One region of the Pectobacterium sp. A5351 genome, then DNA from elsewhere that is predicted to be linked to it. Evidence: predicted binding sites of a transcription regulator. Region 1 holds the regulator's gene; the other holds the start of a gene.
The links. Region 1 encodes LexA, which represses DNA repair genes until DNA is damaged. Its sites were predicted from a motif close to TNCTGTATGTACATACAGNA; they were not measured.
Positions count from the first base shown of each region.

Region 2: the regulator LexA is predicted to act here: its motif matches at 8,560-8,579, upstream of sulA (SOS-induced cell division inhibitor SulA).

Region 1 is NZ_CP116477.1:546,069-557,167, forward strand. Features, by position in the region: gene O1Q74_RS02525 (FxsA family protein) at 458-931, shown strand; gene O1Q74_RS02530 (co-chaperone GroES) at 1,163-1,456, shown strand; gene groL (chaperonin GroEL) at 1,502-3,148, shown strand; gene ubiC (chorismate lyase) at 3,537-4,070, shown strand; gene ubiA (4-hydroxybenzoate octaprenyltransferase) at 4,083-4,946, shown strand; gene plsB (glycerol-3-phosphate 1-O-acyltransferase PlsB) at 5,076-7,544, opposite strand; gene O1Q74_RS02555 (diacylglycerol kinase) at 7,672-8,037, shown strand; gene lexA (transcriptional repressor LexA) at 8,148-8,756, shown strand; gene O1Q74_RS02565 (CsbD family protein) at 9,255-9,464, shown strand; gene zur (zinc uptake transcriptional repressor Zur) at 9,567-10,076, opposite strand; gene O1Q74_RS02575 (pirin family protein) at 10,183-10,881, opposite strand; gene O1Q74_RS02580 (LysR family transcriptional regulator) at 10,994-11,099, shown strand, end outside.
Region 2 is NZ_CP116477.1:1,468,885-1,479,983, forward strand. Features, by position in the region: gene betB (betaine-aldehyde dehydrogenase) at 1-710, shown strand, start outside; gene betA (choline dehydrogenase) at 730-2,409, shown strand; gene O1Q74_RS06955 (tellurite resistance TerB family protein) at 2,556-3,209, shown strand; gene fabA (bifunctional 3-hydroxydecanoyl-ACP dehydratase/trans-2-decenoyl-ACP isomerase) at 3,417-3,935, opposite strand; gene O1Q74_RS06965 (Lon protease family protein) at 4,027-5,796, opposite strand; gene matP (macrodomain Ter protein MatP) at 5,975-6,433, shown strand; gene ompA (porin OmpA) at 6,583-7,668, opposite strand; gene sulA (SOS-induced cell division inhibitor SulA) at 8,032-8,538, opposite strand; gene O1Q74_RS06985 (TfoX/Sxy family DNA transformation protein) at 8,762-9,382, shown strand; gene yccS (YccS family putative transporter) at 9,399-11,099, opposite strand, start outside.

The DNA.
Region 1 (11,099 bases):
TATCTGGGGACACTGTTATCTCAGAAAACGTGTTCTCTCAGGCAAACAGTGTGACTCTGGATAAACCGTCTTATCTCGGCAATCGTCTCGGGATGTTTGACTAACCAAGTATCCATTGCCGTGAGGATATGTCGTTATGAAAGCGAAAAACAGGTGTTTAGATCACTATACTGGCGTTCTCTGCCACGACGGTAAATGAACTGTGACTGTAGTCACGCGTCACTATTTTAGAACAATAATCGTAGGGCGGCGGCTTGAAAATGCGGAAAGCCGTACCCATTTCAGTAAATCATGATGTGCCGGATCGCAGAGCAGGCGCGCATTTTACCTAATCCATTGGTAGTAAATCCGATGGGTAGTAAAGCGTACTGGATTTCCAATAGCGATGGCTTAACACGTTATTATTAACATACGTTTTTATTAAAAACAGTACGCGTAAAACACACAGGAGAACCGGGTGCGCTGGTTACCGTTATTACTTATTTTTCTTTTGGCTTACATCGAGATATCGCTGTTTATTCAGGTAGCGGAAGTGCTGGGCGTCGCCATGACTCTGCTGCTGGTGGTCTTCACGTCCTGTGTGGGGGTCTCGCTGGTGCGCAATCAGGGGATGAAGACGCTGGTGCAGATGCAGCAGAAAATGGCAGCCGGTGAAAGCCCGGCGGCTGAAATGGTAAAAAGCGTGTCACTGGTGCTGGCAGGCTTCTTGCTCCTGATTCCGGGTTTCCTGACTGACTTTCTGGGGCTGCTGTTGCTGCTGCCACCGGTGCAAAAAAGCCTGACGCTCAAACTGATGCCTCACCTGCATATCTGGCGTTCCGGCCCCGGCGCGTCGTCGTCTTCTGGTGGTAACACCTTTGAAGGTGAATACCAACGCAAGGATGGCGGGAGCGCAAATATTGAACATCGTGACGATCGTGATGACCGTTAACGTCACGATGAACTGAAAAACAGATAAGGATTATCATATTGATAATCCTTATTTTTATCTGCTTTCAGCGACAAGTGGCCGCTTAACGCAAAAAAAAATGCATTTTCTCCCTTGAAGGGCGGTGAAATGTCCCCACTTAGAACAGCACAAGGCCGATTATGAAAAGCATAAGCGAAACATCGTCGGCGTTTATCCTAAACCGATATGGACTTTCTCAAAGGAGAGCTATCAATGAATATTCGTCCATTGCATGACCGCGTGATCGTCAAGCGCAAAGAAGTCGAGTCAAAATCTGCTGGCGGTATCGTACTGACTGGTTCCGCTGCTGGTAAATCTACCCGCGGTGAAGTTCTGGCCGTAGGTCATGGACGTATCCTGGAAAATGGCGAAGTGAAGCCGCTGGATGTGAAAGTTGGCGACATCGTTATTTTCAATGATGGCTATGGCGTGAAGGCAGAGAAGATCGATAACGAAGAAGTGTTGATCATGTCTGAAAGCGACATTCTGGCAATTGTTGAAGCGTAATTGCGCGTAATCATCTGAACTGAACGAATTTAAGGGAAATACACCATGGCAGCTAAAGACGTAAAATTCGGTAATGACGCTCGCGTAAAAATGCTGCGCGGCGTAAATGTACTGGCTGATGCAGTGAAGGTTACCCTGGGCCCGAAAGGCCGTAACGTAGTTTTGGATAAATCCTTCGGTGCACCGACTATTACTAAAGACGGCGTATCTGTTGCGCGTGAAATCGAGCTGGAAGACAAGTTCGAGAACATGGGCGCGCAGATGGTGAAAGAAGTGGCCTCTAAAGCGAATGACGCAGCAGGCGACGGCACCACGACCGCAACCGTATTGGCGCAGGCTATCATCACTGAAGGCTTGAAAGCTGTTGCAGCGGGCATGAACCCGATGGATCTGAAGCGCGGTATCGATAAAGCCGTTATCGCCGCTGTTGAAGAATTGAAAGCACTGTCTGTACCGTGCTCTGACTCTAAAGCGATTGCTCAGGTTGGTACCATCTCTGCTAACTCCGACGAAACCGTAGGCAAAATGATTGCTGAAGCGATGGACAAAGTCGGTAAAGAAGGTGTTATCACCGTTGAAGAAGGTACCGGTCTGCAAGATGAGCTGGATGTAGTTGAAGGTATGCAGTTCGACCGTGGCTACCTGTCTCCTTACTTCATCAACAAGCCGGAAACGGGTGCGGTAGAACTGGAAAGCCCGTTCATCCTGCTGGCTGATAAAAAAATCTCCAACATCCGCGAAATGCTGCCAGTACTGGAAGCGGTAGCGAAAGCGGGCAAACCGCTGGTTATCGTTGCTGAAGATGTTGAAGGCGAAGCACTGGCAACGCTGGTGGTTAACACCATGCGCGGCATCGTGAAAGTGGCTGCGGTGAAAGCACCGGGCTTCGGCGACCGTCGTAAAGCGATGCTGCAAGATATCGCGACGCTGACTGGCGGTACCGTTATCTCTGAAGAGATCGGTCTGGAGCTGGAAAAAGCGACGCTGGAAGATCTGGGTCAGGCAAAACGCGTTGTGATCAACAAAGACACCACCACCATCATCGATGGTACGGGTGAAGAAGCTGCGATTCAGGGCCGTGTTGCTCAGATCCGTCAGCAGGTTGAGGAAGCAACGTCTGATTACGATCGCGAAAAACTGCAAGAGCGTGTGGCTAAACTGGCTGGCGGCGTAGCCGTTATCAAAGTTGGCGCAGCAACTGAAGTTGAAATGAAAGAGAAGAAAGCACGTGTTGAAGATGCCCTGGCTGCGACTCGCGCTGCGGTAGAAGAAGGCGTAGTGGCCGGTGGTGGTGTGGCGCTGGTTCGCGTTGCAGCGAAACTGGCTTCTCTGACTGCTCAGAACGAAGATCAGAACGTGGGTATCAAAGTTGCGCTGCGCGCGATGGAAGCGCCACTGCGTCAGATCGTTTCCAACGCTGGTGAAGAGCCATCTGTGGTTGCCAACACCGTTAAAGCGGGCGAAGGTAACTACGGTTACAACGCCGCAACGGAAGAATACGGCAACATGATCGACTTCGGTATCCTGGATCCGACCAAAGTCACCCGTTCTGCGCTGCAATACGCAGCTTCTGTTGCGGGTCTGATGATCACCACTGAATGTATGGTAACCGACCTGCCGAAAAGCGATGCGCCTGACTTAGGTGCTGCTGGTGGTATGGGCGGCATGGGTGGTATGGGCGGCATGATGTAATGTGACGCCATTGTCGCCGGAGCGATTTTCCGGTGACAGGGAGTCAGGTTACAGAAGCGCGTCTTTCTGTCCTTCCAAGAGCACTATCCGGTCACGATACCGGGTGGTGCTTTTTTTATGTTCCTCATTTCTGTTTAATCAATTCAATGCATTACTGAGGTGAGCGCTTTTGCGTTTGCCGATTTCCTGCCGGATTACCTGATAAATGAGTCAAGGCGCATCGTGATGGTTGTCGCGTATCCCGCGACATTGCCGAAATGTTGCCACATCGGGGATGAATTGGTTTATAGCGTGTTATCGGGGGAAGCATTCTGCGCTACAATAGGGGCGCTTACTTTATTTACGAATGCTGTTATTTGGCAAAGTAACCCTGTTTGGAGTAGGGACAATGTCTGACGATGCGTCTACGCTTTTGCGCACCATTTCCTGGTTTGCTGAACCTCCTTCGGTATTACCTGAGCATATTGGTGACTGGCTGATGGAAGCCCATTCCATGACGCAGCGGCTTGAAAAATATTGTGCTCAACTCAGGGTCACACTTTGTCGTGAGGGATTCATTACGCCACAAGCGCTGGGTGAAGAGTGCGAGCAGTTACCATATAGTGAACGTTACTGGCTGCGTGAAGTGGTGCTGTATGGTGACGATCGCCCCTGGCTGTTCGGCCGTACCCTTGTTCCGCAACAGACGCTCGACGGCACTGATTCAGCCCTGACGAAAATAGGCAACCAGCCGTTAGGTCGTTATCTGTTTGAGCAGAAATCGCTGACGCGTGACTACATTCATACCGGATGCTGCGAAGGTTTATGGGCGCGGCGTTCCCGCTTGTGCCTTTCGGGTCACCCTTTATTGTTGACTGAGCTTTTCTTACCGGAATCACCGGTTTATTACGTACCGGGTGATGAAGGTTGGCAGGTAATTTGAGGAGATAAATCCTTGGAAAGAAGTGTTACAGCAGGGAAATGGCTGGCTTATTGTCGCTTGATGCGGATTGATAAACCGATAGGTTCTCTGTTGCTGCTGTGGCCAACGCTATGGGCGCTGTGGCTGGCGGGAGGGGGAGTGCCTGCGCCGTGGACGCTCTTTGTGTTTGTCGCTGGCGTTTTCTTGATGCGTGCGGCGGGCTGCGTTATCAATGATTATGCCGATCGGCATTTTGACGGCCATGTAAAACGTACCGCTTCTCGTCCCTTGCCCAGCGGTGAAGTGAGTGAGCGATCTGCCAAAATGCTGTTTGTCGTGCTGGTTTTGCTGGCGTTTGGTCTGGTGCTGACGCTGAATAAGATGACGATCTGGCTGTCCGTTGCGGGGCTGGGACTGGCATGGGTTTATCCGTTTATGAAACGGGTCAGTCATCTTCCTCAGTTTGTGCTGGGTGCCGCGTTTGGCTGGTCGATCCCGATGGCGTATGCCGCGGTGAGTGAAAGCCTGCCTGCAACCTGTTGGATGATGTTTCTGGCGTATATTTGCTGGACGGTTGCCTACGATACCCAATATGCAATGGTGGATCGCGATGACGATCTGAAGATCGGGGTGAAATCCACCGCGATCTTATTTGGCCGCTTTGACAATCTCATCATCGGATTATTGCAGTTTAGCATGCTGGTGCTGCTGCTGATTTTAGGAAAGATCAGCGGATTGGGAACCCCTTACTACATTTCGCTGCTGGTGGCGGGTGGGATGTTTGTCTACCAGCAAATCCTGACAGCCGGTCGTGAGCGCGATGCTTGTTTTAAGGCGTTCCACAATAATAAATACGTGGGAATGGCGATATTTATTGGTGTGCTGTTTGGCCTGTAAGCTGAACATCAGAGACAAAAAAGCAGCGATTTCTCGCTGCTTTTTTATGGCAGAACATCTACTGTGTTTGTAATGCTAAACACATCTGCGGTTTGATTGCGGCATATCGTCCGCCATTTTCCAGCCTGACTACGCCTGCGTTGTCTCTTCTACTGCCTGACTATCGGCTTCCATTTCAGTAGATGAGCTGGCGCTTTCAATGGTCAAACGCACTTCCGGGGTGATCAGATCGCCGAGAATGTTGTAGATCGCCACGATATCGCCTTGTGCCGCTTCCGCGCTGTCGGTGATATACCCTTCTGTTCGTAAGGTCGCGACCAGCGTTGAGAACACCGCTTTATCAAAGAACTCTGGAGCGTTGATACCGTGCAGGACGGACAGGCGTTGTGCCATATTCCGGCTCTCTTTCTCCAGCGTTCCACGGTTGATTTCTGGATTTGCACATAGCAACGACAGCGTAATCGCATAGCGTTGCAGCGTTTCACGTACGCCTGCTGACAGCAATTGCAACGTACGGATGCGTGGCGGATTGATAGCCAGTTCGCCGTCGCGGCTGCATAGTAATTGCTGTTGAATCAGCTCGTTAGCCAACGTTTCCAGTACGCCCGGTAACTGCTCTTTGGAATAATGCAGGAACAGTTCAGATTGCAGCAGCGGATAAATCAGCGCGATCTGTCGTACGACTTCGGCAAGCGTAATCCGGCGATGATGGATGACGATGCTGGCGATCAGCGACGGTAAGACCAACAGATGCTGGATGTTATTGCGATAGTACGTCATCAGAACGGCCTGCTCGCGCGGCAGAATGATGATATCGCCAATGCTGTCCTTCTCGACTTCGAACTTGTTCATGCTCAACGCATGTTCCAACAGTTCATCCGCTGTCTTTTTCGGAACCGTAATATCTTTGTGGTAAGGAACCTGGCGCAGCAGTTGCAGATAGCAATCCAATTGTTCTTGCATTTGTTCACGTGTCAGTGAACGTTGGCGTGATGCCAATAAGGCCGTAGAACACAGGTTCATCGCGTTTGCTGCCGCAGAGTTATTGATGCGTACCATGATATCCATAGAGATATCCTGCACCGTCGGCGTTAACCAGCTTGGACGCTGTGCTTCGATAGGGTCAATCGCATCACGCCATTGTGGAACATGCTGGTTCAGATAGGTGGTCAGCGGGAGCGGTTCACCGAAGTTCACATAACCCTGACCCAGATTACGCAGTTTGCGCAAACCGCGCACCATCTGCATAAAGCCTTCTTTTTCCTTCACCGCGCCGCGCAGCTCTTTCGCATAGGTGCCGACTTCCATCACATGCTCGTAACCGACATAAATCGGCACCAGCGTGATAGGGCGCGTACCGCCTCTGAGCATGGCCTGAATGGTCATAGCCAGCGTACCGGTTTTGGGCTCCAACAGACGACCGGTGCGCGAACGTCCACCTTCCATGAAGTATTCCACCGAATAGCCGCGGGCAAACAGTTCACCCAGATACTCACGGAAAATCGTGGAGTACAGCTTGTTGCCCTTGAAGGTACGGCGAATGAAGAAAGCGCCAAGACGGCGGAAGATCGGCCCCGCTGGCCAGAAATTCAGATTGATGCCCGCGGCGATGTGCGGCGGTACTAAGCCCTGATGGTACAGAACGTAGGACAGCAGCAGATAGTCCATATGGCTGCGGTGACAGGGCACATAGACGATACCGTGACCATCCTGTGCCAACTGGCGAACGCGTTCGGCGTTATGGACGTTGATCCCTTGATAAAGGCGGTTCCACGTCCAGCTTAAGACGCGATCTGACAGACGCACGGCTTCGTAGGAGAAGTCGGCGGCGATTTCTTCCATCAGCGCAATCGCGTTCTGCTGCGCTTTCTCAGTAGAAATCTTCTTACTGCGCGCCTCATCGTCCACGGCTTTCTTGATCGCTTTGGAATCCAGCAGCTTATTAAACAGTTCCTGACGTACCGGCAAACGCGGGCCAACTGCCGCCAAACGCTGGCGGGAGAAGTGCATACGCGCGACACGTGCCAGTTTGTGGGCTATGGTTTTGTCTGTGCCATGCTCGGTTGCCATATAGCGCAGCGACACCGGGCTAGAGAAACGGACAAAGCTGTCTCGTCCTAACCACAGGACGGCGAAGAATTTCTCAATGCCGTTGAGCAGCCGCAGGTGCGGTGTGGCCTGAGAATGGCCTTCCCGACCCGGAGAACGTCCAAACATCACGGAAACCGGCACCATCTGTACGTCTAAATCTGGATTGGCACGATGCAAGTCCAGATAGTCGTGGAACAGCTTGACGGATTTCTGCTTGGGAACGTAATAGCGGAAGACGCGCGGCCCGTCATTAATAAAGACGTGGCTAGGAAGTTCGACGCCATTGAATTCGAACGATAGCGAAGGATCGGGTAGCCCCAATGCCAGGCATTTCGCACGTAGCGTCAAGAGATCCGCCTGAGAGTTATAAGGCAGAACATAGAGTATAGGACGTGAGGGATCTAACCCCAGCTCGACCACGGGATCTGCGGGAATAACTTTGCTTTTAACCAGCAGTTTCAGTGGGAGATTCAATAATTTATAGTAAATTTTACGCCAACCTGACATAACAACTTGGAGCCTCTTGTTAGCAATGCGCCGCAAGGATACCAGAAACTGCGCCGGAGATCTGTGGTGATGAGACAACATGAGCGCGTTAAAATGCGAACTATTTTACGTAAAGAATGGAGGATAAATGAATAAAGCAACGGGGATGACCCGGATTATTAAGGCGACCGGTTATTCCCTTAAGGGGCTAAAGCAGGCGTGGCATCATGAGGCAGCGTTTCGTCAGGAAACCATACTGACAATTGTCGGCGTGATTATCGCGTGTTTGCTGCCGGTTACGCTGGTTGAAAAACTGCTGCTGATCGGGTCTGCCGTATTGATTATGCTTTTTGAGTTGGCTAACAGTGCGATTGAAGCGGTTGTCGATCGTATTGGCCCTGAGCATCACGAATTATCCGGAAGGGCAAAAGATATCGGCTCGGCGGCTGTTTTTGTTGCCATCGCGTTAGCGGCTGTCGTGTGGGGCAGCATCCTCTGGCAACATTTTGCCTGACGGTACGCATAAATGAATAAAAGTCAGAGGCTTTGCCGATATCTCCATTCCCAATTGTGGCTTACCTGTATATACTCACAGCAAGACTGTATAAACAACCAGGGGGCGGAATGAAAGTATTAACAGCAAGGCAGCAGCAGGTTTATGACCTGATCCGCGATCATATTGCGCAAACCGGAATGCCGCCAACGCGGGCGGAAATTGCTCAACAACTAGGGTTTCGCTCTCCCAATGCAGCTGAAGAACATCTGAAAGCGCTGGCCCGTAAAGGTGTGATTGAAATTGTATCGGGCGCGTCTCGTGGTATTCGTCTGCTGATGGAAGAAGAGACAGGTATTCCTCTGGTTGGTCGTGTGGCCGCAGGTGAACCGCTGCTGGCGCAGGAACATATCGAATGTCGCTATCAGGTTGACCCTGCGATGTTCAAACCCAGCGCTGATTTTTTGCTGCGGGTGAGCGGTATGTCGATGAAAGATATCGGTATTATGGATGGTGATCTACTGGCCGTGCATAAAACAGAAGATGTCCGCAATGGTCAGATTGTCGTCGCACGTATTGATGATGAAGTGACGGTGAAGCGCCTGAAAAAGCAGGGTAATACGGTGTATCTTCTCGCGGAAAACGAAGAGTTTTCCCCTATTGTGGTCGACCTGCGTGAGCAAAGTTTTTCGATAGAAGGCTTAGCGGTTGGCGTCATTCGTAACAGCGACTGGAGCTAACGGTTCACAGAGATGCACTACTCGTCTATCTGAGTCAGTGCATCACCCTCTTTGTGTTAATCGCTTCATGGGCTAGTCACTTTATGTGTGGGTTGCCCCGCGTGTTAATCTGCTATGTGTATATATTTCGTTACATTTAGCGTGTGTTTTTTGCGATTCCCCTTACCACCTGTTTTTTCACTGCTTTTGCGGTGATTTTCTCTTTCTTAACACCTTATCCAGCTACAGATTCCTTGTTTCCAATTTTAAGTGAAGTATTCAGCTATAATTTTTATCAAGGTAAGCATTTTAATCTTTTTTTTGGTCGTTTGGTGATTGATCATCAGCCATCACATTTAGGTTAGCCCGGCAATCAAGGGAGACAGTGGCGAAGAACGCTGTGATGGTTCACACCATGATGACGCTGCTTACTGCATAGACCGATTTATCTGACACTGACGCCTGCGTCTGTAGTCATGATTTATTTATGCGCAATACACCTAAGGTACGGAGATTCTTATGAATAAAGACCAAGCCAGCGGTAACTGGAAACAGTTTAAAGGTAAAGCAAAAGAGCAATGGGGCAAATTAACGGATGACGACCTGACGGTCATCGAAGGTAAACGTGGCCAACTGGTAGGGAGAATTCAGGAGCGTTACGGGTACGCAAAAGAAGCGGCAGAGAAAGAAGTGAAGCACTGGGAAACGCACCACAAATATCATTGGTAGTGAATGTGATGCTTCTCCGTAGAAAAGGACGATGGCCCTCAGGGCTATCGTTTTTTTGTGCTGAGAAAACCCCTGTCATGCGGGAGCTTCCATCAATGAGCATTAACGCTTTTTAATCGGAACCGTATGGTCGTGATCGCAATGATCCGGCTGCTTGCACGATGCCACTTCCTGACAGCCGCCACACAGCCCGTGAGCTTCCACTACGCTGTGACGTAGCGTAAATCCTGACTGCTGTGCCAGGCTACGTAGTGTTTCTTCCACACCTTCGGTTTGACGTTCCGTGACCTGCCCGCAGCGATCGCAGATGAACAGGGCTGACGTATGGCTGTGGTCTTCGATATGGTGGCACAGCACGTAGCTGTTGTTTGACTCAACTCGATGAATGAAGCCTTGTTCCAGCAGAAAATCCAGTGCGCGATAGACGGTCGGCGGTTTGGCCTGAGGTTCGGACACTCGCAGCAGATCCAGCAGGTCATAAGCGCTGATAGCGCCGGACTGCTGCGCCATTAGACGTAAAACCTCTAACCGCTGCGGCGTGAGACGCACAGCGCGCTGCTGACAAATCTGTTCAGCCTGGGCAAGAAGTTTGTCCTGTTTGGTTGAATCCATTGTCATATCACCCTGACGCATTGAGGAACAAGACGGATATCTTACCACGACTGAAGAAAAACGCCGAACTGGCGGCGTTTTTCTGCGAAAACAACGAACAGGGGGACTACACGACCAGATCGATGAGCAACGCCCGCAACGGTGTTTCTGCTTGTAGCGTCAACGCTGTTTCTTCCTTAATAAAGGCGCCGTCGCCGCAGTGTAGTGTTTCACTGTTCTGATTGCCTTTTACCGCCATTGAACCGTGGATCAGTTGGAGGTATGCCTGATTGCCCTGTAGCGCGATTGTGCTTTGCTCATTCTGCTGGAGATCGACATGATGGATCCAAACCTGCTGGCGCAGTTGCAGACTGGTCTGTTCACCTTCTGGCGAGGCAAGCAGAGTATGGCTTGATGAATCTAATTCCATACGCTGTAACGGACTGTTCTCTCGGGTCTGGCAGGCGTTAAGCCACAATTGCAGACGCGTCAGTGGCTTACTGGCGTTGGTATTATGTTCGCTATAGCTGACGTTCGGCTGAGTCGCGAGCAACAGAACATCGCCAGCTTTGGCCTGAATGTGGCGGCCATTGCTGTCGCGGTATTCAGCTTCGCCCTGAAGAATAATGTTCAGAATATCAACCCGTGGGTAGGTTCGTGGCTGGAATGATGCCCCCGGCGCTAATACTTCCTGATTGAGCACACGCAGAGAAGCGTAGCCCAGCAATTGTGGATCAAAATAGTGACCAAAAGAGAAGGTGTAGCGTGCCTGCAACCAGCCATAGTCGGCCTGGCCGCATTGCCCCGCTGCTCTTCGTGTGATCATAATTTTTATCCCCCAGATAATTATTTATTAAACCGATAGTAATTGTGTGGACGTTGGATTGTTAGCTAGTTAATCTGGTGGGTATATTCAAAATTCCTGAATGAGTATCAAGATGGCGAAAGAACGAGCATTGACGCTGGAAGCCTTGAGGGTGATGGATGCGATCGATCGTCGTGGCAGCTTTGCCGCTGCGGCAGACGAACTGGGTAGGGTGCCTT
Region 2 (11,099 bases), 920 kb from region 1:
GCAAATCACCGCTGATCATTTTTGCTGATGCCGATCTGGATAAGGCGGCAGATATCGCCATGATGGCGAACTTTTTCAGCTCAGGACAGGTGTGCACCAACGGTACACGTGTCTTCATTCCACAGGCATTGCAGGCGCAGTTTGAGGAAAAAATTCTGGCGCGCGTTCAGCGCATCCGTATCGGTGACCCGACGGACGAACAGGTGAATTTTGGTCCACTGGTTAGCTTCCCGCACAGAGAATCCGTACTGCGTTACATCGAAAGTGGAAAACGCGAAGGCGCTCGCGTGCTGGTGGGCGGCGAACTGATGACTGACGAGAAATATGCACAAGGCGCATACGTTGCCCCTACGGTGTTCACGGATTGCCGGGACGAGATGAAGATTGTGCGGGAAGAAATTTTTGGCCCGGTCATGAGCATTCTGACGTATCAGAATGAGGATGAAGTCATCCGTCGCGCCAATGATAGCGAGTATGGGCTGGCGGCTGGCATAGTGACCAGCGATTTGAATCGGGCACATCGGGTTATCCATCAGCTTGAAGCAGGGATTTGCTGGGTCAATACCTGGGGCGAATCCCCGGCTGAGATGCCTGTGGGGGGCTACAAACATTCGGGTGTCGGACGTGAAAACGGCATAACAACATTGGAACACTATACGCAAATTAAGTCTGTACAGGTTGAACTGGGTGAATTCCGCTCGGTATTTTAAACGAAGGGGAGAAAGCCTAATGGAATATGATTACATCATTATCGGCGCGGGTTCCGCTGGCAATGTGCTGGCAACGCGTTTAACAGAAGAAAGCGACGTCAGCGTGCTGCTGCTTGAAGCCGGTGGCCCGGACTATCGGTTGGATTTTCGCACGCAAATGCCTGCCGCATTAGCGTTCCCACTGCAAGGGAAGCGTTATAACTGGGCTTATGAGACTGACCCTGAGCCTCACATGAATAATCGCCGTATGGAATGTGGCCGTGGTAAAGGGCTGGGTGGCTCATCACTGATTAACGGCATGTGCTACATCCGTGGCAATGCGATGGATTTTGATAACTGGGCGACGATGCCCGGTCTGGAAGACTGGAGTTACCTTGACTGTCTGCCGTATTTCCGCAAAGCGGAAACGCGGGATGTGGGATCGAATGACTATCATGGCGCGACGGGCCCTGTGTCGGTGACCACGCCGAAGATGGGAAACAACGAACTGTTTCACGCTATGATTGACGCGGGTGTACAGGCGGGTTATCCACGTACGGACGATCTTAATGGCTATCAGCAGGAAGGGTTTGGGCCGATGGACAGGACCGTTACGCCGAAGGGGCGCCGCGCCAGTACCGCCCGAGGCTATCTGGATCAGGCGAAAGGTCGTAAAAATCTGACCATCGTGACGCATGCCTTAACCGACAGGATTCTCTTTGACGGAAAACGTGCCGTCGGTGTCGCTTACTTTAAAGGCGAAAATGCGCAGACGGCGAAGGCACGTCGCGAAGTGCTGCTATGTGCGGGAGCGATCGCCTCGCCGCAGATCCTGCAACGTTCCGGCGTGGGGCCGAAAGATCTGCTTCAGCGTCTCGATATTCCCGTCGTGCACGAGTTGCCAGGCGTCGGTGAAAATTTACAGGATCACCTGGAAATGTATTTGCAATACGCTTGCAAAGAGCCGGTATCGCTGTACCCCGCGCTGCAATGGTTTAATCAGCCGAAAATCGGGGCGGAATGGCTGTTCAACGGCACAGGCATTGGTGCCAGCAACCAGTTTGAAGCGGGGGGCTTTATTCGCAGCAGCGATGAGTTTGCCTGGCCGAACATTCAATACCATTTTCTCCCTGTTGCGATTAACTACAACGGCAGTAACGCGGTAAAAGAGCACGGGTTTCAGGCTCATGTCGGCTCCATGCGCTCACTGAGTCGGGGGCGTGTGCAGGTTCGATCCAAAGATGCCCGTGAGCACCCCAGCATCCTGTTCAACTATATGTCGACTGAGCAGGACTGGCAGGAGTTTCGCGATGCAATTCGCATTACACGTGAAATCATGGCACAGCCCGCGCTGGATAAATACCGTGGGCGAGAAATCAGTCCTGGGTTAGAGGTTCAGACCGATGAGGAACTGGACGAGTTTATCCGCACCCACGCCGAGACGGCATTCCATCCCTCTTGTTCCTGTAAGATGGGGGAGGACGAGATGGCGGTGGTTGATGGGCAAGGCCGGGTCCACGGTATGGAAGGGTTACGAGTCGTGGATGCCTCCATCATGCCGCAGATTATTACGGGGAATCTGAATGCGACAACCATCATGATTGCCGAGAAGATTGCCGACCGAATCCGCCGTCGGCAGCCGTTGCCGCGCAGCAAAGCGCGTTACTACGTGTCGGGAAACACGCCGGTCAGAAAAGCGCCGCTGAAACCCGCCTCATAACGCTCCCCGCATCGCCAGATGGGCTGCCCAAAAAGGGTGGTCCATACTTTTCATTGTTATACACAATCTGACAAACAAAGGCCTTCCGCACCATTACTATGGGTGATAACACCATCAGTGATGTCACTTTTCCTTGAGGAATGAAAATGAATAATTGGCTGCAACAGATTCAGGGCTTATTAAACTCCGGTAGTAAGCAGGGGAATCATCATCAAGGGGGCAAAAACGGCAATTTGGGCGACATGCTGAAGCCCGCTGCACTGGGCGGTTTGGCTGGCGTCTTGCTGTCGAATAAGTCCACGCGGAAGATCATTGGCTCATTGGGTAAAAATGCGTTGATCATTGGCGGCAGCGCCGCGGCGGGCGTGGTGTTGTGGAACCAGTACAAGAAACGCGTTCGCGACACGCATCAGGACGATCCGCAGTTTGGTAGCCAGTCCTCAGCCGACACTATTCGCGCCCGTCGTCTGATTCAGGCTCTGGTTTTTGCTGCTAAAAGTGACGGCCACATTGATGCTACAGAGAAACAGCGTATTGATGAGAACATTCAGCAACTGCAACTGGGCAGTGAGGCACACCGCTGGGTGCAGGAAGCGATAGAGCAACCGCTTGACCCGGTTCTGCTGGCTAAAGACGTGAAGAATGAGGAAGAGGCGCTTGAGATCTACTTCCTAAGCTGTGCGGTCATTGACGTCGATCATTTCATGGAGAAAAGCTATCTGGATGCGTTAGCGACCGAATTGAAGATACCGCAAGATGTACGGCAGTCGATCACCAATGAGCTGAAAAGCCCGTCATGATAGGGCGAGTGGTTTAAACCACGTCCAGTAAGTGATTCGGGTGACTGACAAATCTGCCAGAGGCAGATTTGAACGCTGCTTGCAGCGGCCCCAGCGGGGCGAGGTCCACGTAAGTGGACCGAGTAACGTAGCCAACGCACATGCAACTTGAAGTATGACGAGTATAACGCGGGCGAAAAATTTTTCGCCCGCAGTGCTATCTGACGCTTAGAAAGCGCTGGTGTCTTTGAATAGACCCACTTTCAGTTCGTCAGCGGTATAGATCTGCTGACCGTCAACCAGTACTTCGCCATCAGCAATACCCATCACCAAACGGCGATTGATCACACGTTTGAAGTGAATGCGATACGTCACTTTCTTCGCCGTCGGCAGCACTTGTCCGGTGAATTTGACTTCACCCACGCCGAGAGCACGGCCTTTACCTTCGCCACCTAACCAGCCCAGATAGAAACCAACGAGCTGCCACATGGCATCCAGACCGAGGCAACCAGGCATCACCGGATCACCGATGAAATGGCAACCGAAGAACCACAGGTCAGGCGTGATATCCAATTCGGCTTCCACATAGCCTTTGCCATATTTACCACCGTCTTCTGTCATCTTAACGACGCGGTCCATCATGAGCATGTTAGGGGCGGGTAACTGAGGGCCTTGCGGGCCAAACAGCTCACCACGACTGGAGGCAAGGAGGTCTTCTTTTGTATAGGATTCGCGTTTATCTACCATGGTCTCTGTAAGCCTTATTTTAATGAAGCACGCAGGTTAGCGTACACCTGTACGCTGGGCAAGTCTGTTGCGTCTGGTTGAACCAGTTGGTTTAACGGAAAAACCAAGGGAAACGTCTGCGTTCCTGCGGTGCAAGTTGTCCAATTCGCTCACGAATCGCGGTTAGCAGGTTTGGCTGCTGCTCATCGTCATACGCGAAGTTGGTCAATAATGACAACGCTTCTGGCGCAGTTTCTACCGGGAAAAGATGGAATTTCCCTTCGCGTACGGCTTCAACGACATCTTCCTGTAAACAGAGATGACGCAGGTTAGCCACAGGTAAAATCACGCCCTGTGTTCCCGTCAATCCGCGACGCTGGCAGACCTCAAAGAAACCCTCGATCTTCTCATTTACGCCGCCAATTGGCTGCACGCGACCAAACTGATCGACGGAACCCGTCACGGCGAACTGCTGATTGATTGGTCGCAAGGAGAGGGCGCTGACTAACGCACACAGCTCTGCCAGAGAGGCACTGTCACCATCAACTTCGCTGTATGATTGCTCGAAAACCATGGAAGCGGAGAAGGGAAGCTGTTGATCAAGCTCCAGCTCCGTAATCAGGAATGCCTGCATGATCATCATGCCCTTCGCGTGCAAATTGCCAGCAAGCTCGGCTTTGCGCTCGACGTCCGTGAATTCACCGTCGCCAGCGTGCACGACGCAGGTGATGCGCGTTGGTTCACCAAAGGCAACCGGATAGCCCGGGAACTCGAGTACGGATAGGCCGTTAACCTGGCCGACGACTTCGCCTTCCGTTTCAATCAGGATCTGGCCTAATTCTATTTCATCCTGCATACGCTCACGCAGGTAGCCTTCACGCCATTGGCGCGCGGCAATGGCATCAACCAGCGCCTGCTCCGTGATCTGACCATCTCTGGCATACAGCGAAGCATATTTTAGCTGGCTGATTAACCAGCGTGGGCATAATGGCAAATTGCCTTGATCGCCGCTGTAGCGTACTGCGACGTTGACTAAGGCTGGCCAGGCATCAGCGTCCAGTAGCGGTAGCTGATTTTCGCTGCATAGTGCATTGATGTAGGCGCACCAGCGAGCCATGTCATCCGTTTCAATCAACTGTAATTGTGCTTCAAACTCGCCGTAAATCGCGTGCTCGCCTAATTCCGGCTCCATGTCATGAATGTCAGCCAGACTTTCCCGATCGCCGAGAATAATCAGGCGAATCTCAAGCGGCATCGGGGGCACATTAACGGGCAGTGGCTTGCGCTCATCGGGTGATAACCAATGATAGAGTCTTTCAGACATAATCTGCTTCAGACGCAGCCACATTAAAGGTTGAGCCAACAGCGCTCTGGCCGACAGGATCAGCGTCCCGCCATTAACCTGATGAATCAGACCAGGGTGCAGCGTGATTTCATCGTGAAAACTGCGTACACAGCCGAAGAGCTGTTCAGGTTCTATCCATTCCTGATAGCCACAGAACTGCTGTGCGGCAAAATTATCCGCAGGCTGTGTGGCTGGCTCGACCCGGATATGACGCCCCTCGATGGTATATTTACTGCCATGTATCGCCTCGGAGTCTGGCCTGATTGCGCTTAGCGCACGGGCGATCAATGCCATATATTCATCGTTCTCCTGCGCTTTTAACAACATAAAGCGGGAAGGCGATCGAGGGTGGCAAAAGAGCGTCAGACTGTCTGCCAGACGCGACTGAATAGCGGAGAATTCAGCAGGAGCAAGCTGAGCTGCCTGAGTGAATAGCGTTTGATAAGGCGTATTATTGGGCAGTAAATGCTGCCATGAGAGTCGGTTACTGGTCAAAGTATCAATGTAATCGTCTAATGGAAAAGCGTGATTATACAAGAATAATGTCGAGTGCGCATAAGGAGAGTCATCTCCCCGTCATCTTTAACATATTGAACCCCGAGCCGCGCTTGGCTGATTGTCTTAAAAGTTTGTCAAAAAACCGCCTGAAAGCGGTCAAAATCGGGGAAAACTGTTATGCTGAAAGTAACGTTACGCGGTCACTGAAGAATTTAATATGAAATATCAACAACTAGAAAATCTTGAGTGCGGATGGAAATGGAAATACCTGGTGAAAAAACACCGGGAGGGAGAGGAGATCACGCGCTTTCTGGAGCAAAGTGCTGCGGACGAGGCGGTACAGGCATTGCTTAAAATGGAAAACCAGCCGGTGAAAGTGCTGGAGTGGATTGCGCAATGTATGAATCCCACCTTAGAAAATCGGATGAAGCAGACGATCCGAGCACGGCGTAAACGTCATTTCAATGCAGAACACCAACATACGCGCAAGAAATCGATCGATCTGGAATATTTGGTCTGGCAGCGTCTTGCAGCTCTGGCTCAAAGACGCGGAGTGACCTTGTCAGAAACAATTGTCCAGTTAATTGAAGATGCTGAGCATAAAGAGAAATACGCCAGCCAGATGTCGTTGCTCAAGCAGGATCTTAAAGCCATTCTGAATAATGACGAGATGTGATCGGGTTTGTCATTTATCTTGCCGATAAACAGGCATAAAAAACGCAGGGAGTGTTTTTCAACGTTGTACAGCAACAGCGCGTAGAGTGATGGGCGAGGATGTCGGTCATAAAAAAACCTCGCCGGAGCGAGGTTTTTTTCGTTAATAACTTAAGCCTGAGGCTGAGTTACAACGTCTTTGATGCCTTTAACTTCGATCTCTACGCGACGATCTGGTGCCAGGCAGTCGATCAACGCAGCACGAGGTTTCACGTTGTCACAGGTTGAACCGGTAACTGGTTGAGATTTGCCTTGGCCACGAGCAGAGATTTTGTTCGCAGGGATACCTTTAGAAACCAGGTAATCAACGACGCTCTGTGCGCGTTTTTCAGACAGAGCCTGATTGTATTGCTCTGAACCTAAACGGTCAGTGAAGCCCAGAACAACAACAGAACCGTCTTTCGGATCCAGAGAGCTCAACTGAGTGTACAGTTGATCCAGTGACTGCTGGCCTTCTGCTTTCAGCGTTGCTTTGTTGAAGTTGAACAGGACGTCAGACTTGAGTGTAAAACGCTTGGTTTCAACAACTGGAGCAGGAGCTGGCGTCGGAGCCGGAGCAACAACTGGTGCTACGCGGTCATCCTGGCCGAAACGGTAAGATACACCAACGCTCATCAGCAGGTTGTCTGGACGGGCACCAACGGTACCAGCATCACCAATATTGCTTACCCATTGGTAATCAACGCGGGTAGCCCAGTTTTTGTCGATAGCGTATTCAACACCGATTGCAGCCAGCGGAGAAACACCTGTGTCGTCGTTGTTAAGATGAGTACCGCTTCTGTCAGCGTGGCTGTCAGTCCGCCATACCAAACCGCCCAGACGAGTGTAAACGTCCAGATCAGGCGCAACTGGGTAGCTCAGTTTAGTAGCCAGTTGGATGCCTTGTGCCTTGAAGCTAGCGCTGTCTGCTACGTTAGAAGTAGAACCTGCATATTTCATGCGACCCAGCCAGTCGTAGCCCAGTTCAAAGCCCAAGTACGGGTTAGCTTGATAGCCAACAAATGCACCAGCACCTAACTTGCTTTTGATTGGGTTGTTGTTGACACCAGTGTAACCATTTCCGTAGAAACCGGTATCGTGGAATTGAGACACACCCAGTTTACCACCGGTGTACCAGGTATTGTCTTTAGGAGCTGCTTGCGCGACGGTCGCGAAGCTAGCCAGTGCCACTGCAACTGCGATAGCTGTTTTTTTCATTTTACGCCTCATTATCATCCAAATCGGTAATTAACCTGGAGGGCTAATAAACCTTTGGTTAAAATCCTTTGGTTGGATACTTTGCTCTTATTTATGACTTACTGCCAGTCAACTGACGTTATAAAAGAGCAACTCCAGCGAGCTAAAGTCTACAACGTGATGAGAAAGTTACAAGTATGATGTGATTTGCGTCATAAGAAAATCGCACGATTCATACATACTTGCTAACAAATAGTAGATGCTTTTGACAGATCTTACGCCATTTAGCTGTATTAAATATACCCAAAAAGGCCCACAGAATACCGCTCTGCGGCGATCTGTATAGCACATAACCAGATAGGGCTGAGAAAATTCTTAATTTACTTAATGATACAATGTCGAATGAATTTTAAGGCTGGGAAATAGTCTATAGGCGTCACCGCCAGTACTTTCTGGCCGCATAATAAAGCCGTACGTATTTCCTGCCTGTGCGGCGCGGCGTAGCCGGACTTTCTCTTCTTCCGTTAATTCGTGTGGTAGCCAGCATAACACCGCGCTGTAATTTCCTGTCAGCAAGGCTCTTTCCATTGCATCCACTGCAAACAGCGGATTGATGTGGTGAAGTTGCACCATTTTATCCAGCGGCAAGCCAGATTGCTGTACCCAGGGACGGCTCAATTTTTGTTGAGGAGAAAGCCACAACAGCCAACGTGATTGCGTACCTAGCTGCTGTAAGAGCGGCAATAGCAGGTGTGTGACTATGGGCTGATCGGCGTTGTACACGATTTCGCTGATAATTCCGCCGGTGCTGATCGAGGTTTCCGCAGCATGCTGATTTGCAGAAAACGATGACGACTGAATGTTGTGAGAGCTGATTGATTGCGTACGCATAATGAGTTCTACCCATAGTGTTACTGTATGGGTATACAGTATCCGCTGTGTGCGTGAAAATCAACCTGATTTTTTGAAAGCGCTTCGCATATTCCTTATGCAAGAGACAGTAAACACATTTACTGTTTGAAGCCGCATCGGGGCTGTGTTTAATTATTTGCTCCTGCTACAGATATTTTTAATTGTTCAGGAAGAAATCATTTTAATACTAAGGATTATGGCAATGAAGCAATTATGCAGAAAAAGGATTTTGCAATCTCAGCATTCTTTTTCATCTTTGGGGGAGATCACCTCACGTTCCCAATTTGGTGGCTACAGCATCGCAGCAAATAAAACGATTTTTGGGCTGGTGTCAGAAGGGGAGCTTTATCTTCGCGCCAGTAAGAAGGATGAAAAATATTTTCAGCAGCGTGATATGCCTAATCTGATTTATACCAAGCGCGGTATGCCAGTTCCGTTGAATTATTTTCTTGTTGATGAAGCATTATGGCAAGAACCTGTGCAGCTCCTGTATTTTGCCCGTTTGGCGTTGGTTGGCGCGCAGTATGATAAAGCTGTCAGAAACACCAACGGACGGCTAAAAGATCTCCCGAATCTTAACCACGATATTGAACGCCTGTTGTGGAAAGCAGGAATAAGAAATGTCGATGAATTACAGCATTATGGCGCGAAAAACAGCTATCTTGAGTTGCGGAAGGTCCGCACTAATCTGAGTGTCAACGTGCTATTGGCGCTTGCTGGTGCCATTTGTGGCACGCATCAGGCGGCGCTTCCTCGAGGTATCCGCAACGAACTGTTGGAATGGTATAAAAATAATGCTGTCTCCAAAGGATCCAAGCACTAAGAAATTCGCCTTATTCTTACTGTGTAATCATGTCATTTTTTAGTTGTACGAGTTCAGGCAAAAGATCGAGCAGCAGGCCGATTTGCTGAATAACTAATGATTCTTTACTGTCTGACTCAGGTGAAAGGGATTGAATGCTGGCGGTAATAGTTTTCAATCCCTGATTGATACGCACACTTTCCTCTTCGCTACCGTGTAGCGCGTCATCAACATGGCAAACGGCATCATCCAGCAACAGCAGCGTTTCCGACGAAGTAATTTTCCCGCGGTGTGCGCCGAGCGTTGAAATATAGCTTAACAACGTATGATTCAGACACATGAAGCGAAATGCACTGTCCAGTTTGCTCCGGGTTGCGTGAGGTTCTGAAGACATATTCGACACAACGGATGCCAGTTCGGCATCGCAGTTATGTGCATCCCGGCGGGCGATACGATAAGGCAGGCTATTATCTTTCCCCTGATGATATTGCACCATAATTGCGTCCAGATAACGGCAGTTGGCGTCTAATGTCTTATTAATGACGGTTGTCAGACCGCGAAAACGCCAGTCCGGCCAGATAAAGCTCACCGCAGCCCATGCGATGGCACACCCCAATAAGGTATCGATAATACGTGGCACCGTGACTTCAAAGCCTTCGCCCAACAGGTTGAAGCAGAGCAGGACAAGCAGCGTAATAAACATGGTCGCGTGTGCGTACTGTACGTTGCGAAAGGCAAAGAACAGCACGCCGCTGATGACGACTAACGTGAGTTGTCCTTCCAGTGAAGGGACGAAATATAAGACAGGCAAGCCGAGTAAAATACCGGTCAAAGTCCCAATAATCCTCAACGTCAGCCGTCGCCGGGTGGCGTTATAGTTTGGCTGGCAAACAAACAGGCTGGTCAGCAGAATCCAGTAACCGTGCTGCATCCCCGTGACCTGAATCAACGCGTAGCCGCTACAGAGTAGTATGGACATACGGATAGCATGCCGGAACAGCGCCGACTGGGGCGTCAGGTGGCGACTAATGCGCAAGCGGATGTCGCTCCACCCCGTGATTTTGTCATCTGCCAGCGTGTTTTCCGGGTTATTTTCTTGCTCAATAGCCTGTTCGGATTCGATTGTCGCTAACTGGGCATCAATCGCGCGCAGGTTATTTAATAAATAAGTGAGCGCTTTGATTTGCGTAGCATCCGCCATGTTGTTGGCCGCGATGCGCGCAATAGCCGATTCAAGGTGCACGAAAGCCCGCTCAAGGCGGCTATCATGCTGATATTTTTGCTGCAACAGAATGGATTGCGACAGTTGCTGACAGGCTTTGGCCTGCATGCTCAGCAGGCGTTGAAAGCGGAATAAGACATCGCTATAGCGCAGCTTTTCACGCAGCTGCGGATAGTAAACATGCGACGAACTGGCCCGTTCGTGAATATCCTGAGCGACAAAATAGTAGTGCAGTGTTTGACGCGTCCCACGTTGTCCGCGATCGCCACGCAGACGGGTTAACAACGAAGACTTGGTCTGGTTGAGTATCGCAACCAACTGGCTGTTTGCCATCGCGACATCAATCAAGGGTTTGTCGGTTTCTTCTTCAATATCGGGATCGAATAGGTTGGCTTTTGCATCCAGATAGCGGGCCAACTGTTGATAACACTGCGCGAGGTTGTCCTGTAACGGGCGGATTGGGAAGATCAGATGGCCGAACAGTGTAAGCAGGTTGTACCACGATGCGCCGATCAG